One region of the Arthrobacter sp. E44 genome, then DNA from elsewhere that is predicted to be linked to it. Evidence: riboswitches for the same ligand, from Rfam matches in the RefSeq annotation. Region 1 holds a riboswitch; the other holds the start of a gene.
What was found. Region 1 has a riboswitch for cyclic di-AMP ahead of ACETK3_RS06355 (M23 family metallopeptidase). Riboswitches for the same ligand answer to the same signal wherever they lie in the genome.
Positions count from the first base shown of each region.

Region 1 (7,023 bases):
ATGACGAATCGACGTCGAGGCGGATCAGGCCGGCCAGGCCGCACAGCTCCAGCAGCCGGCCCACCGCGCCCTGGTCAATGCGCAGCTGGTCGGACAGCCGCCGCAGCTCGCGGACGCCCACGCCCCCGCTTCGCAGGGTGGCCAGCGGCTGCGTCTTAACCGCATGCAACAGTTCGGAGACCAGCCGAAGGGTTTCGGAAATAGCACTCAGGGCCGCATTCCTGCGCAGCGCCGCGGTGGTGCGGCCAAGTTCGGCAACCGGCGGTGAAAGGGTGAAGTCATTGATGATTGCGCCGCCGCGCAGTGCCAGTCCCACGCTGTGCGGCAGCTCAACGTGCGCCGCGTCCAGCGGCACCAGCAGCCCGCGTGCAAGGAGCCAGTCCACGGGCCCGACGTCGGCCCCCTCCGTGGCGACCGAGGCTTTCCGTTGCGCCTGGGGGACGGCACCCATGGCCCAGTTCCGGAACTTGGCAAGCAGCGCCGTCGTCCGCTCCGGGGCCTTGGCCAGGATGTCCTGCAGGGCTTCGGGGGACGATGTCCAGTGCTGAAGCGCCAGGGCCGCCTCCATCGGCGTGGTGGCGCCGTGGATCGCGAAACCGCTGCGGTGCAGCTCGGCGACCAGCTGCACCGCCCGTTGCGCGAAGGCCGGCTGAAGGCGGACCAGCTCCGTGTAGCTCCGGCCCAGCCCTGCCGGGTAGATGCCCACCACGTCCTTGAGCGAGCCCACCGGCAGGAAGAATTGCTGGCCGGCCGCGGCAGGGGTGCCGTGCGGGGGAGCGGCGGGGTGCACCAGGGCAAGCTCCTGCAGGGTGCCGATGATCTGCTCAACGACTGCCGGCGAGGAACCACGGATCAGCTGGTGCAGGCCTTCCGCCGAGGCGCTGTGCCCGGTGTCCGTGTTGGTGCAGAGGTGCAGGGTCTCCAGGACCTGCATCTGCGGGCGGTTGAGCCGCTCGAGGGCGCGCTGGACGCTGACGCGGGAAGTGGCGCGCGCCGCCAACGCCGCGAAATCCGGAACGGAGGGGGAGATGAGGTCCGGCCGCGCGGCGAACAACGCCCGCAGCGAATCGTCGCTGCGTGCCTCCAGTTCCATGCCGAGCGCGCGAATAAGGGACATCAGTCCAACGTTACCGCCGCTCAGCCTTTCCCGCCCGCCGACGGGCGGCGACGCCGTCCAGGACCACTACCAGCATCAGGATGAAGGCCACCGGGAGGCCGTACAGCGCGGAGTAGGTGACCCACGTGGGGGCCACCGACCCGGTGAAGGCAAGCGCCATGACCATCCCTACGGCTATGAGGGACAGCACGGCAATAACAGCGGCGAGGACCATCAGCGGCCGCCGGTAACGCGATGGAGTCATGGACGTAACGCTACAGCGGCTGCATTGGTGGGGTTAAACACTCCCGGCGCCCTTGCGCCTGCGGCGGAACAGTGCTGGGGAAAGCGTAATGAGGGCATCCGGCAGGATAACCTTGATGGATACAGACCAACACGGTTTGCGCTTGCCATACCTTGAACCCGCACAACAATGCGGATGCGGTGGCAGGCGGCCGTGTCTTATGACAGCAGAACGAAGAAGGTTGATTACGTGCCTACCGGCAAGGTCAAGTGGTATGACAAGGACAAGGGCTTTGGGTTCCTCGCGGGCGAAGATGGCCAGGAGGTCTTCCTGCCCAAGTCGTCGCTGCCCGAAGGGGTAACGGAGCTGAAAGCGGGCACCCGGGTGGAGTTCGGTGTGGCGGACGGCCGCAAGGGAGCGCAGGCACTGGGCCTGCGGGTGCTGGACAAGACCCCGTCCATTGCCAAGGCGAAGCGTCCCAGCGCCAAGGACCTCGCCCCGCTGGTGCAGGACCTGGTGACCGTGCTGGACAATCTGTCCGGCACCCTCTCCAAGGGCAAGTACCCGGACGGCAACAAGGGCAAGGCCATTGCTGCAGCCCTGCGCAAGGTTGCCGACGAGCTGGACGTTTAGGCGCCCATGAATCCCCAATCTGAACAGCCGGGCGCGCCAGTGCAGGAGCAGGCTGCCAAGACCCCGCCCAAGCGCAAGGCAGGCGTGCCCGTGTGGCGTACGGGCAAGCCTGACGCTTTCCTGGCCGCGGCTGTTGATGCGGCCCGGACCGCAGTGGAAAGCATCACGCCGGCCGCCACCATCGGCGCGCACCTTGCGGCCAAGAGCGAGGGCGACCGGCTCGTGACGCACCTGTTCGAGTCCCGGCTGCCCGGCTACGCAGGCTGGCAGTGGTACGCGGTGCTGACCCGGAACTCGCGCTCCAAGGTGGTCACGGTCAACGAACTGGGCCTGCTGCCGTCCGAGGATTCCATCCTCGCCCCGGAGTGGGTGCCGTGGGCCGAGCGGGTGCGTCCCGAGGATGAACAGCCGCAGGAGCCTGAAGCGGGTGGCCACGAAGCAGAGGCCCAGGAAACAGACGGCCAGGAGAACGGTGGTCCCTTGACGGCGGAACCTGCCGAGGCTGGCGCCGGCCACGCTGCGGAAGGGGACTCAGGGCCGGCAGGGGAGTCGGCGGACGACGACGGAGCGCAGGCAGGAGCCTAGCCGCACCTTTACCGCGAGGCTGGCCCCGCCCTTTGCCAGGCACAACGAAAACGGCGCCGTCCGGGATAAACCCGGGCGGCGCCGTCGTACGTTAAGCGTGCCAGCGTATGGACAGGGCCTGATGGTCCACTGTGCCTACTTGCGCAGCTCGCCCACCACGTAGTCAATGCTGGCAAGCAGGGCCGAGACGTCGCTGGGCTCGATGGCCACGAAGGTGGCGATGCGCAGCTGGTTGCGGCCCAGCTTCCGGTAGGGCTCGGTGTCCACGATGCCGTTGGCGCGCAGGATCTTGGCCACTGCGGCGGCGTCCACCGACTCGTCGAAGTCGATGGTGGCGATGACGTTGGAGCGTTCCTCCGGCTTGGCAACGAACGGGGTGGCGAAATCGGAAGCCTCGGCCCAGCTGTAGATGCGTCCGGCTGAATCGGCGGTGCGTGCAGCCGCGAAATCCAGGCCACCGTTGGAATTCAGCCACTGCACCTGGGCATCCAGGGTCACCAGCGTGGACAGCGAGGGCGTGTTGTAGGTCTGGTTCAGGCGCGAGTTGTCAATGGCAGTCTGGAGGTCCAGGAAGTCCGGGATCCAGCGGCCGCTGTCCTTGATGCGGGCGGCCCGGTCAAGAGCGGCGGGGGAGAACAGGCCAAGCCAGAGGCCGCCGTCAGAGGCGAAGTTCTTCTGGGGCGCGAAGTAGTAGACGTCGCTCTGGGCAACATCCACATCCAGGCCGCCGGCAGCCGAGGTGGCGTCCACCAGGACAAGCGATCCCTCGTCGACTCCGGAAACCCGCTGGACCGGGGCTGCCACACCGGTGGAGGTCTCATTCTGCGGCCAGGCATAAACGTCCACCCCGGCCTCGGCCTGTGCCATTGGTCGGGTGCCGGGCTCGGACTTGATGATCGAGGAGGCTTCCAGGAAAGGTGCCTTGTTGGTGGCCGCAGCGAACTTGGACCCGAACTCGCCAAAGGAGAGGTGCTGGGCCTTCTTCTCCACCAGGCCGAAGCTCGCGATATCCCAGAAAGCAGTGGAGCCGCCAACGCCAAGGACAACCTCGTAGCCTTCCGGGGCGCGGAAGAACTGGCTCAGCCCTTCACGGACGGACCCCACCAGGTTCTTGACCGGGGCTTGGCGGTGAGAGGTGCCGAGGATGGTTTTGGACGCTGCGGCGAGGGCATCGATCTGTTCCTGCCGGACCTTTGACGGACCGGCACCGAACCGTCCGTCCTTGGGCAGGAGGTCGGCGGGAATCGTGATGCTGGTGTCGCTCACAGGTGCTCCAATTTCGGCGGGGACGAACGCTTTGGTCCGCACGGGCGGGTTGTGGTGGCCGGCAGCCGGGCGGCGGCTGTGCCATAGGCCTTTCCCATTCTGCCTGAACAGCGGCGGTGGGCGGCAACCGGCAGCGGCAAAGTCCAGACACTGAGACAACGCGGCGGGCGTGCAAGTGTCCCGCCTGTGCAACCCTTCCGCGTGCACCTGTTGCGGCTCCCCTTGGGGCCGCAGCTATTCGGACAAAGTCAAAATAGGCTAAGCTTTCCCCCGGACTACCTCGCGGGAAGAGGCGATACGGTGGGACAACGCAAGGTACTGCGCTCGAGGAGCTGAGCTGGATGACGGATCTGATCGACACTACGGAGATGTACCTCAGGACCATCCTGGAGCTTGAGGAAGAAAACATCGTTGCCCTCCGGGCCCGTATTGCCGAGCGCTTGCGCCACTCCGGCCCCACCGTCTCCCAGACCATCGGCAGGATGGAGCGCGATGGACTCGTTGTTGTCTCTGGTGACAGGCATTTGGAGCTCACTGACACCGGGCGCAAGCGCGCCACGGAGGTGATGCGCAAGCACCGGCTGGCCGAACGCCTGCTGGCGGACGTCATCGGGCTGGACTGGGCCTACGTCCACGATGAAGCCTGCCGCTGGGAACATGTGATGAGTGAGCGGGTGGAGCGCCGCATCTACGAGATGCTGGACCACCCCACCGAATCCCCGTACGGCAACCCAATCCCGGGCCTTGCCGCGCTGGGCGGCCGGCCGGCCCCCGGCTTCGGTGACGGCGCCATCAGCCTGGTGGAGGCGATGAAGAGCTACGTGCCTGCTTCCGGCGTGACCATCAGCCGCCTCGCGGAGCCGATCCAGGTGGAGCCGGAGCTGCTGTCGCAGTTGGACGAAGGCGGAATCCGGCCCGGCGCTGCAGTGGCCCTGGAACGCGTGGGCGACTACATCTCGGTGCGGGTGGCCGGGATTGAAGGAGCGCTGGAGCTTCCGCCGGAGGTTGCCGCACACGTCTTTGTGGCCGTCAAGCAGGGCTGAAGCGAAGCTTCCATACCCCGGACCTGCCCTTCCAGCCAAAGATAACGGAATTGTTACCTAGGGTCTTAAGCCCCTATAGTAGAACCAGTCGTTTGAAACTTAAGCGTTACCTGATCCGGAGCCGAGCTCTGCCAGCGGATCGGGTGCACGAGTCGTTACTGGCAGAGGCGGGGGAACCACAAGCGGCAGCGGGGGACTGCCTTGGGGTGAAGTCCGTCAGCAGCAAGCCTCTCCAGTGAAGGATTCTTCCGGGAATACCCCTGCGCAGAAGCTTGCCCTTGGCGGGCCGGGTCTTTGATCTCTCTGACCCGAATCCGACAGCTAACTCCGCAGGCTTTTCCAGAGAGGAACCCTTCTTGACCATGCAAACCCCCCGGGGACGCCGCCGTGCTGCCGGCCCCCCTTCGGCGCCGCGGGTTGTCGAAGTTGTCGCAGCGGAGCGCCCCCGCGACCTCCATCGCGACGCCCGCCGCCGCCGGGGTCCGTTCCGCCAGATGACGGAGTTTGCCGCCGCCAGCGGCATCGGCCAGAAGGCCGGCATTGCTCTGGCGGCCACCGGCCTGGTGCTGACCGTGACCGTGCCCGCCACAAGTCCCGTTATGGCCACTGATGCCGCCGGCAGCGCCCCGCTTGCAGCCTCCTCTGTCACGCCGCAGCCCGAGATCTCGGCCGACATCGGTGCCCAGATCGACTTCAGCCGGTCCGCCGTGGTGACCCAGGCCGACCCGGACGGGAAGCTAAAGCAACTGCTGAGTGCCCAGTCGGCCGGGTCCGTGACGCGTGCCGCGTCAGCCGGCACCCTGGCCGCACCGCTGGCATCCCTTGCCACCGCTTCCCCCTTCGGTTACCGGGTCAGCCCGATTACTGGAGGCTCGGGCGACTTCCACCGGGGCCAGGACTTCGTGGCGCAGTGTGGGACATCCGTCCTGGCGGCCGCCACGGGTACCGTGACCTTCGCGGGCTGGCATCAGTTCGGCGGCGGAAACCGAGTGGTCATCGACCACGGAAACGGGCTGGAAACCACGTACAACCACCTGTCGTCCTTCAATGTGAAGGTGGGCCAGACCGTCTCCCGCGGGGACGTGGTGGCGCTGAGCGGCACCACTGGTGCATCCACCGGCTGCCACCTGCACTTCGAAGTCCAGGTCAATGGCGAAGTGGTCGATCCCATGGGCTGGTTGTAACCGAATGATTGCGCACTCTCAGATCGCCGTGACTAGCCGTGACCTGAATGTGACATTGAAACAAAACTGCTGTACCGTCTAACTCGCGTCAACTTTTCCGAAGTTGACGCTCTTGAGTGGATTGCCTAACTCTGCCACCGCTCAAGGTCCGTTCGCATTTCATCGTCTGGCAGGGGCGGGGGAACCAATTTCGGCCTTCATCCAGAAGGCCTTGGGGTTAAGTCACAAGCTTCCCAGGAAGCAGCGTGGCCGGGTGACTCCCATCCGAATCCGACAGCTCACCTCGCAGGCATTGGGAGAGGCTACCTTCGTGTCTTCACGCCATAATTCTGCGCGCCACCGTGCGCAAACGGTTCGCACCAACCCCTTGGATGCCGTTTCCAAGGCCGTGAGTGCAAATGCCGGGACCGTAGGCCGCCAGGCTGCCGTTGTGGCAGCCGCCTCGGGCCTGATCCTGAGCATGGGCCTGCCGGCCACTGCTGCTGATACCACTGCCGGTGTCTCAGCTTCCACTGAGTCCGGTTCGGCCCAAACGGCCCTCGCCGTCACCGCTGCCCCCACCGCCACGGTTTCCTTTGAACGTCCCGTGGTCAAAACCACCGCTGCTCCCAAGGTGCAGCCGGTGCGTACCCAGTCCACCGACACGGCCAACGCTGCTGCTGCTGCCGGCCAGGACGCCGCGCCGGCCGCCAAGACCGCCCAGACCGTCTCCTCGGCGGCGACCTCGGGCATCGCAGCCATCGCCTACACCGGCATCGGCCACTCGTACGTGTGGGGCGGCACCAGCCCCGTCACCGGCTGGGACTGCTCCGGGTTCGTGCAGTGGGTTTACGCCCAGGCAGGCATCAGCATTCCCCGCACCAACGCGTGGAGCATCATGACCCCCACCTCTGCGCCGCAGCCGGGTGACCTGGTTGTCCAGAACGGCGGCGCCCACGTTGGCATCTACGTCGGCAACGGCATGATGATCAG
Region 1 covers NZ_JBHDJA010000005.1:59,166-66,188, forward strand. Annotated here, with positions in the region: gene ACETK3_RS06325 (helicase-associated domain-containing protein) at 1-1,117, opposite strand, end outside; gene ACETK3_RS06330 (hypothetical protein) at 1,128-1,361, opposite strand; gene ACETK3_RS06335 (cold-shock protein) at 1,590-1,973, shown strand; gene ACETK3_RS06340 (DUF3027 domain-containing protein) at 1,980-2,558, shown strand; gene serC (phosphoserine transaminase) at 2,694-3,824, opposite strand; gene ACETK3_RS06350 (metal-dependent transcriptional regulator) at 4,166-4,867, shown strand; cyclic di-AMP (ydaO/yuaA leader) riboswitch at 4,977-5,219, shown strand; gene ACETK3_RS06355 (M23 family metallopeptidase) at 5,230-6,051, shown strand; cyclic di-AMP (ydaO/yuaA leader) riboswitch at 6,164-6,357, shown strand; gene ACETK3_RS06360 (C40 family peptidase) at 6,482-7,023, shown strand, end outside.

Region 2 (7,023 bases), on a different contig from region 1:
CCCCACGCCCTAGCCGGTTCCCCGGGCCTGGCTGATCCGCCAACCCGGCGTCAGCCAGCGGCGTGGCCAGCCAGGATCTCATCGGTGGCAGGGTCAGGCTCGCCGTCGAAGAACTGGGCCAGGACAGTCTTGAACACTGTTTCTCCGGGTGCCGCCCGGAGAAACAGTGTCATGGACGACCGCAGCTTCCTGGCATCAATGCCGCCGAAGATGTCCTCCGCGGACTGGTCTGCATGGTTGGCCAGGACCAGGGCGCACTCCAGGAGCCGCGGCCCCAGTACCTCATGATCCAGGTAGGCACGGGCCTCTGCGAGTGAGGAGATGGCGTATTTGCGGGACATTGCGCTCTGCCCCAACCCGGAGATCTGCGGGAAGATGAACCACATCCAGTGGCCGGACTTCCTGCCGACCTGCAGCTCCCCCAGCGCCTGGTCATAGGTGCCGCCGCTGTTTTGCGCGGCAACAAAACGGTCAAGGTCAAAGTGCTCATTCATGCGGATCTCCCGGTTTCGAGGTCAAAGGGTCAAATCTTTTTCAAGGGCGGCTGCCGCCGCCTGAAGCTGCGGGTCGGGGTCGTCCCGCCACCGGGCCAGGACCGCGTTGGCCCGCTGCCGCTCGCGCTCCCCGAGGCCGGACAGCAGCGGCACCAGGACGTCGCCCAGGAGGGGCTGGATCAGGTCTGCAGCCTGGGCAGAACGAAGGAAGCCTTCCAGCCGGGTCAGGTCCGAGTGCCTGAGCAGCCGCACCCGTGACTGCAGCAGCACCACGGCCGCCAACCGGCGCTCAAACACGGGGCGGGAGCCGGGCCGGGGCTGTCCCCACAGGGTGGACGCAAGCATCACCGTGGTGTCGTGGTCCAGGTCCTTGAATTTGCGCAGGGCATCGCGCACCGTGCCGCGCACCGCTCCGATGGAGGAACCGTAAGAGTCCAGCACCCAGCCAAGCCGGTTCCCGACGTCGTCCGCCCGGTACCAGGCGCCCTCGTTCTGGAGGGTCCGGTCAACGAACTCCGCCGCCGCGGACACCACATCCGCAGGGCCAGTCATCGTCCCCGACCGGACGAGGCGTGGCGGATACAAAACGGTGTCCAGGGCCGCGCTTCCAGCCTGCCCTCCGCAATGGGCTCCCCGCACACGGCGCAGGTTCCATAGGTCCCCGCTGCCAGGCGGGCCAGCGCCGCGTCAATCTGGTCCAGGCCGGCCGAGCTCTGCTTCAGGAGCGCCGAAGCCTGCGAGAGCTCAAACGCGATCGTGGCCCCTTCGGGGTCGTGCTCGTCATCGACATTGGAGTCCTGCCGGGCCGAATTCGCTGCCTGGATGTCAGCCCGCAGCGCCGGCAGCAACTCCAGGCGCCGCGCCCGCTCCTCTTCGAGCAGTACCCGGAACCGGTCGAAATCTGGCATGCAAACAGCCTAGCGGTCGGATCGCGGAGCGCCTGAATGGAAACGGCCAGTTCCATGGAGCCGCGGCAAACATCCCGTGTCCGTGTCCGGGCCGTTACCTGTCCTGCAAGCCCGGCTATTAGCCGAGGTCGACACCGATAACAGCCGTAACGTCCAAACGTTTGCGGAATTCGAGAGGGAAACCTCGTATGTTATCCAAATGTGACAATGCCACCGCATGTGGGTTATGGTCTTCAGGTGTCCCTCTCAGACGGGACATTCCCATCAGTATGCCGAGCCCTGCCACTGATCATGGGATACAACCGCTCCAGCTGGCAGGGACGGGGGAACCAAGTTTCCGCGGCCACTTGTGGCCTTGGGGTTAAGTCGATAGCGCCTCCGTCCATTACGGGGTTGCTTCCGGCCGGGTATCTCCAGCCCGAACCCGACAGCTCACCCCGCAGGCATGGGAGAGGCGATCAACCGTGTCAAAAAATTCCACCACTGCCCGTCACCGCGCAACTCCGGCCCGCTCCATTGTTCTCGAGGGCCTCGCCGTGACAGCCAAGTCCCAGGCCCGCTCGCTGGGCCGCCCCGCGCTCGCAGTTGCTGCAGCGTCCGGCATTGCCTTCGGCGTCGGCGCCCCGGCCCACGCCGGTGTCACCGGCCCTGACACCACGGAAAAGACCAACGTGCAGGCGTACTCCGCACCTGTTGCGGCCCCGGCAGCGGCAGCAGGCAGCGTCCACACCGTAGTTTCCGGCGATACCCTGGGTGCCATTGCGTCTGCTAATGGCGTCAGCCTGAACAGCGTCCTGTCCGCCAACGGACTGGGCCTGTCCTCGATCATCTACCCGGGCGACCAGATCCAGATCCCCGCCGCCGGCTACACCGCGGCACCGGCACCGGCTCCGGCCCCTGCAGCAGCACCCGTGCAGACCGCAGCCGCCGCTCCGGCCAACACCGGCATGAACATGTCCTACGCCTCGGCCACCCCCGTGTCCGCCCCCACCGGCAGCGGCACCGGCGCTGCCATCCTGGCAAACGCCTACGGCCAGCTGGGCATCAAGCAGGACTGCACTGCCATGGTTGAGAAGGCGCTGCGCTCGGTGGGCAAGTCCGTTGGCGATCTTGCCCCCACCCAGTTCTTCCAGTACGGCACCGTGGTCGGCGCTCCTGCGCCCGGCGACCTGATCATCACCTCCGGCCACGTTGGCGTTTACGCCGGCAACGGCCAGGTTGTCAGCGGTGGCGTGAACGGCTACGACACCCAGGTGCACTCCATCAGCTGGCTCGGCGGCTACTCAGCGGTCCGCGTCGCCTAGTCTTCGCATCACCGCAGGCGCCCAACAGCGCAGGCATTAGACAGGAGGGCGGCAGCCGGTCATCCGGCTGCCGCCCTCCTGTCGCATCCGCCGCCTGCCCCCGCAGCCGTCAGGTCCCGCAGAAGGTCATATAGTTGCCGAAGTCCTCGGGGGCGCCTTCGGCGTAGCGTTCCAGCCCGGGCCGCTCGGTGAAGGGGTCACTGACTGCCTCCAAAAGCTGCTGCAAGGGTGACAGGTCTCCGGCCGTGGCAGCGGCCAATGCCTCCTCCACGAGGTGGTTCCTGGGAATGTACGCCGGGTTGACGTTGTCCATCAGCTCCGCGTCCGGTTCGAGTGCCTGCCACCGCTCCGCCCAGGAATCAAACGCAGCCAGATCAAGAACCATGCCGCGCACCGGACGAAGGTCGCCACGGGCGGCCTTGCCCAGGTTACGGAAGAAGAGGGTGTAGTCCACGGGACCGTCCTTCAGGATGGCAAGGGCGCCGTCCACCAAAGCGGACGTGGTTTCCTCGTCACTTCCCCCGCGGCTGCCAAGGCCGAGCTTGGCATTCATGCCACCGGTCCACGCCCTGCTGTAGTGGCCCCGGAAGCCGCCGAGCACCTCCACTGCGGGCGCAACCGCCTGCTCCTGGTCTTCGTGGATAAGCGGCAGCATCGCCTCCGCCAGCCGGGCAAGGTTCCATTCGGCCAGAACCGGCTGGTTGGCGTAGGCGTAGCGGCCGCTGACGTCGATTGAACTGTAGACGGCCGCAGGATTGAAGGCATCCATGAACGCACAGGGGCCGTAGTCGATGGTTTCCCCTGAGATGGTCATGTTGTCCGTGTTCATGACCCCGTGGACGAATCCCACCAGCATCCAGCGGGCCACCAGTTCCGCCTGCGCGGAGACGACCGACCCGAACAGTGCCAGGTAGGGGTTTTCGGCTTCCGCGGCCTGGGGGTAGTGCCTGCTGATGGCATGGTCCGCCAAGCGCTTCAGAAGGTCGAGGTTCTCGGTGGCACGCGCATATTGGAAGCTGCCCACGCGCAGGTGGCTGCTTGCCACCCTGGCCAGGACGGCGCCCGGCAGCATACCGTCGCGCCGGACCTGGCGGCCCGTGCCCACGACGGCGAGTGCCCTGGTGGTGGGAATGTGCAGGGCGTACATAGCCTCGCTGACGAGGTATTCGCGCAGCATGGGCCCGACGACGGCCCTGCCGTCCCCCGCGCGGGCGAAAGGCGTGCGTCCAGAGCCTTTGAGGTGGATGTCCAGGAGTCGTCCGCTCCGGTCCGTGACCTCGCCCAGCAGAAGCGCCCGCCCGTCACCGAGCAGGGGCGAGTATCCGCCGAACTGGTGGCCGGCGTAAGCCTGCGCCACCGGTGTGGCGCCAGGAGGAACGTGATTTCCCACCAGGAGCCGCACGCCTTCGGGACTGCGCAGGTACTCCGCGTCCAGGCCCAAGTCACGCGCCAGTTTCTCGTTGAGGACAAGGAGGCCGGGGCTGGGGGCCTCCTCGGCCTGCCAGGGAACAGCGAGTTCCGACAGTTCACGCGCGAAGCGGCCGTCAAAAGCCACCATGGATTCAGCTGCTGCCGTCATGGTTTAACCCTATCGCCGTCATAATGGTCCGCTGATTCCCGCACCTGGTGCCGCCGCGGAGGCACGGCTATGCGCTGCAGGTCATGGGCTGCGATGACCGTGGTCCCTGCAGCACGTGCCTGCGCCTGCTCCGCAAGCAGGGACATGTCGTCGCCATACCGTGCGGAAAAATGGGTGAGCACCAGCGTCCGGGACTTTCCGGACGCCGCCAGCTCCCCTGCCTGCCCGGCGGTCAGGTGCAAGTACTGGTGCGCCAGCCCGCCGTCGTCGTTGCTGAATGTCGATTCGCTGACCAGAAGGTCCGTGCCCTCGGCCAGTTCCTCCGCGCCGGCGCACGGCGCGGTGTCCATGATGAACGCGAAGCGCTGGCCGGGCCTGGGGACGCTTACGTCCTCCAACGCGACTGCGCCGAAGAAGCCTTGGCGCTGCAGTCGGCCCACGTCAGGCCCTTCGATTCCTGCCGCCCGGAGCCGTTCCGGAAGGAAGGTGCGGCCGTCAGGCTCGGTGAGCAGGTATCCGTACGTCTCGATGCGGTGCCTCAGCGGCCGGATCTCCAGGCCGTCCGCCACGGGTCCGGCGCCGGAGTGCGGATGGAGCCGCAGGTCGATACCGGGCGAACTGACAGCCACGAGGGCCTGGACAATCTGTTCGCCGGAGGCAGGATAGTGAAGGTGAACGGGGTGTGAAGCACCGTCCAGGGCCATTCGGGACAGGACCCCCGGCAGGCCGTAGCAGTGGTCTCCGTGCACGTGGGTGAGGCAGATCCTGGTGATCTGGCTTGCCGCCACCCCGGCATGGATCATTTGGCGCTGGGTGCCCTCGCCGGGGTCGAACAAGAGTCCTTCGCCGTCCCAGCGCAGGAAGTACCCGTTGTGGTTCCGTGTGCGGGTGGGAACCTGGGAAGCCGTGCCCAGCACCACGAGTTCACGCACTTGGGGCGTCTGCCGGCTCCGCGTGCAGCCCTTTGGCATATGCTGCCTGGCCGAGGTGCTGGAGGCAGTCCCCCAGGATGCTGACCAGCCGCACTCCGAGGGTTACCGGCGGATCCCAATGTTCGTCGACCACGCGGTCCAGGTCCGGATCATCAATACCCTGCAGGACCTTGGCGGTCTGCCGGTGGACCGCCTCGTAGTATTCCTGCAGGAGCCCGCGGGGCGCCCTGACTGCGTCCACCTGTTCACTGGAGTGGCCGTAGCCCGTGTCCCGTTCCGCAAGCGGGAGCCCGAAACGGGATACAAAGCCTTCTCCCGTCCAAACCTGCTCCAGCCCGGAGGCGGAGGCCACCTGTGCATCTTCCACCCGGCCCGTATGCCAGATCAGCCAGCCGATGGAATTGCCGTTACCGGCAGGACGGCGCTGCAGGTCCGCCTCGTCCAGCCCTTCCAGTGCCTGGCGGACAAGTGAAGGAAGCCGGTCGAAGGCCTCCAGCAGCAGTTTTTGGAGTGCATCTCTTTCCTTCCCGCGGTCCGGGCCCCGCGGGCCCGGACCCTTGGACCGCTATCGTTCCAGGTCGTCCGGCTCAAATTGGCTGAGCGGGGAGCCGCCGAAGTTTTCCTCGTCGTCGCTGGCGTCCGCTTCGGGACCTGTGGGGTTTTCGCCGAAATCGACGTCGGCCGCAGCCTCCCCCAGCGTGGGCGTACCGGGGGGCACCTGTTCATCGCCGGAGCGGTAGCGGGCCTGCGCGCTTTCGTCCCGCAGCGTCTGCTCGCTCAGGAAGTCCTCTTCTTCTCCCGAGACGGCCTCATTCTGCAACAGGGGGTCTTCCTGCCAGCGTTCCGGATTGTTCTCCGCAGCGCCCGGGTAGCTGTCGGGTTCCCCCATCACAGGGTCCAGTTCCAGCGACGATGCCGCGCCGGGAGTTTCGTCGAGAAGCACATCGTCCTCCTCCACAACTTCCAGCTCATCGTCGGGGACGTTCTGCTCAGTCATGATGATGCCTTTCCTGTTGCCGTTCAGCGGACAATAGTAAGCATACTGACGAACTGGCTTGGATGTGAACCGTCCTGGGTAAGGAACAGGCAAATGGGGCAGAAAACGTGATGGCCAGCAAGGAGAATCGCATGGAACCCAAAATGTCCCCCGACGGGCCCCCGGCACAGCCGCCCCGGCCCCAGTCCTTCGCCGCCCGGATGTCCCTCCTATGGACCGACGCATTGGGCCGGGCCGGCATCCGGGCCATCCAGGCACTGTCCGTCCTGGCACTTGCCTGGGTGGCGGTGACGGCCGCCATCCGTGTCCCGCTGGTCACCATCCCGGTGCTGGTTGCGTTAATCCTGGCGTCGGCAATGGCTCCTGCCGTCCGCTGGCTCGCGGCTCGGGGCTGGCCCCGCGCCTTGGCGGTGCTGTCTTCCTTCCTGGTGATCCTGGCGGTGGCGGCCGGAGTGGTGGGTGGAATCATCGCCCTGGTGAGGCAGCAGGCCTCCGTCCTGGCTGCCCGGGCAGAAGCAGGCATTGGCCAGCTGCAGCAATTCATCACCACCGGCCCTGTGGCCCTTACCAGTGACCAGATCGACGCAGCCCGCGGCGAGTTCCAGAAGTTTTTGGCTGGAGGAACCCTGGGCGCCGACGCGCTGACGGGCCTGCGGACGGCCGGGGAGATTGTGGCAGGTTCAGTCCTGACAGCCGTGATCCTGTTCTTTTTCCTCAAGGACGGCGAGAAGATCCGGGGGTTCCTGATCGGATTCCTCCCGGGGACCCGCCAGGGCAAGGCACATTTGGCGGCCGAACGCAGCATCGTG
Region 2 covers NZ_JBHDJA010000009.1:132,156-139,178, forward strand. Annotated here, with positions in the region: gene ACETK3_RS10255 (glucose 1-dehydrogenase) at 1-13, shown strand, start outside; gene ACETK3_RS10260 (DUF1810 domain-containing protein) at 51-494, opposite strand; gene ACETK3_RS10265 (DNA alkylation repair protein) at 516-1,046, opposite strand; gene ACETK3_RS10270 (TraR/DksA C4-type zinc finger protein) at 1,043-1,402, opposite strand; cyclic di-AMP (ydaO/yuaA leader) riboswitch at 1,663-1,863, shown strand; gene ACETK3_RS10275 (LysM peptidoglycan-binding domain-containing protein) at 1,867-2,706, shown strand; gene ACETK3_RS10280 (YdiU family protein) at 2,816-4,285, opposite strand; gene ACETK3_RS10285 (ribonuclease Z) at 4,282-5,217, opposite strand; gene ACETK3_RS10290 (DUF664 domain-containing protein) at 5,210-5,719, opposite strand; gene ACETK3_RS10295 (hypothetical protein) at 5,783-6,214, opposite strand; gene ACETK3_RS10300 (AI-2E family transporter) at 6,346-7,023, shown strand, end outside.
Region 2: linked by a shared signal. The riboswitch ahead of ACETK3_RS10275 (LysM peptidoglycan-binding domain-containing protein) and the one ahead of ACETK3_RS06355 (M23 family metallopeptidase) in region 1 are both predicted to bind cyclic di-AMP.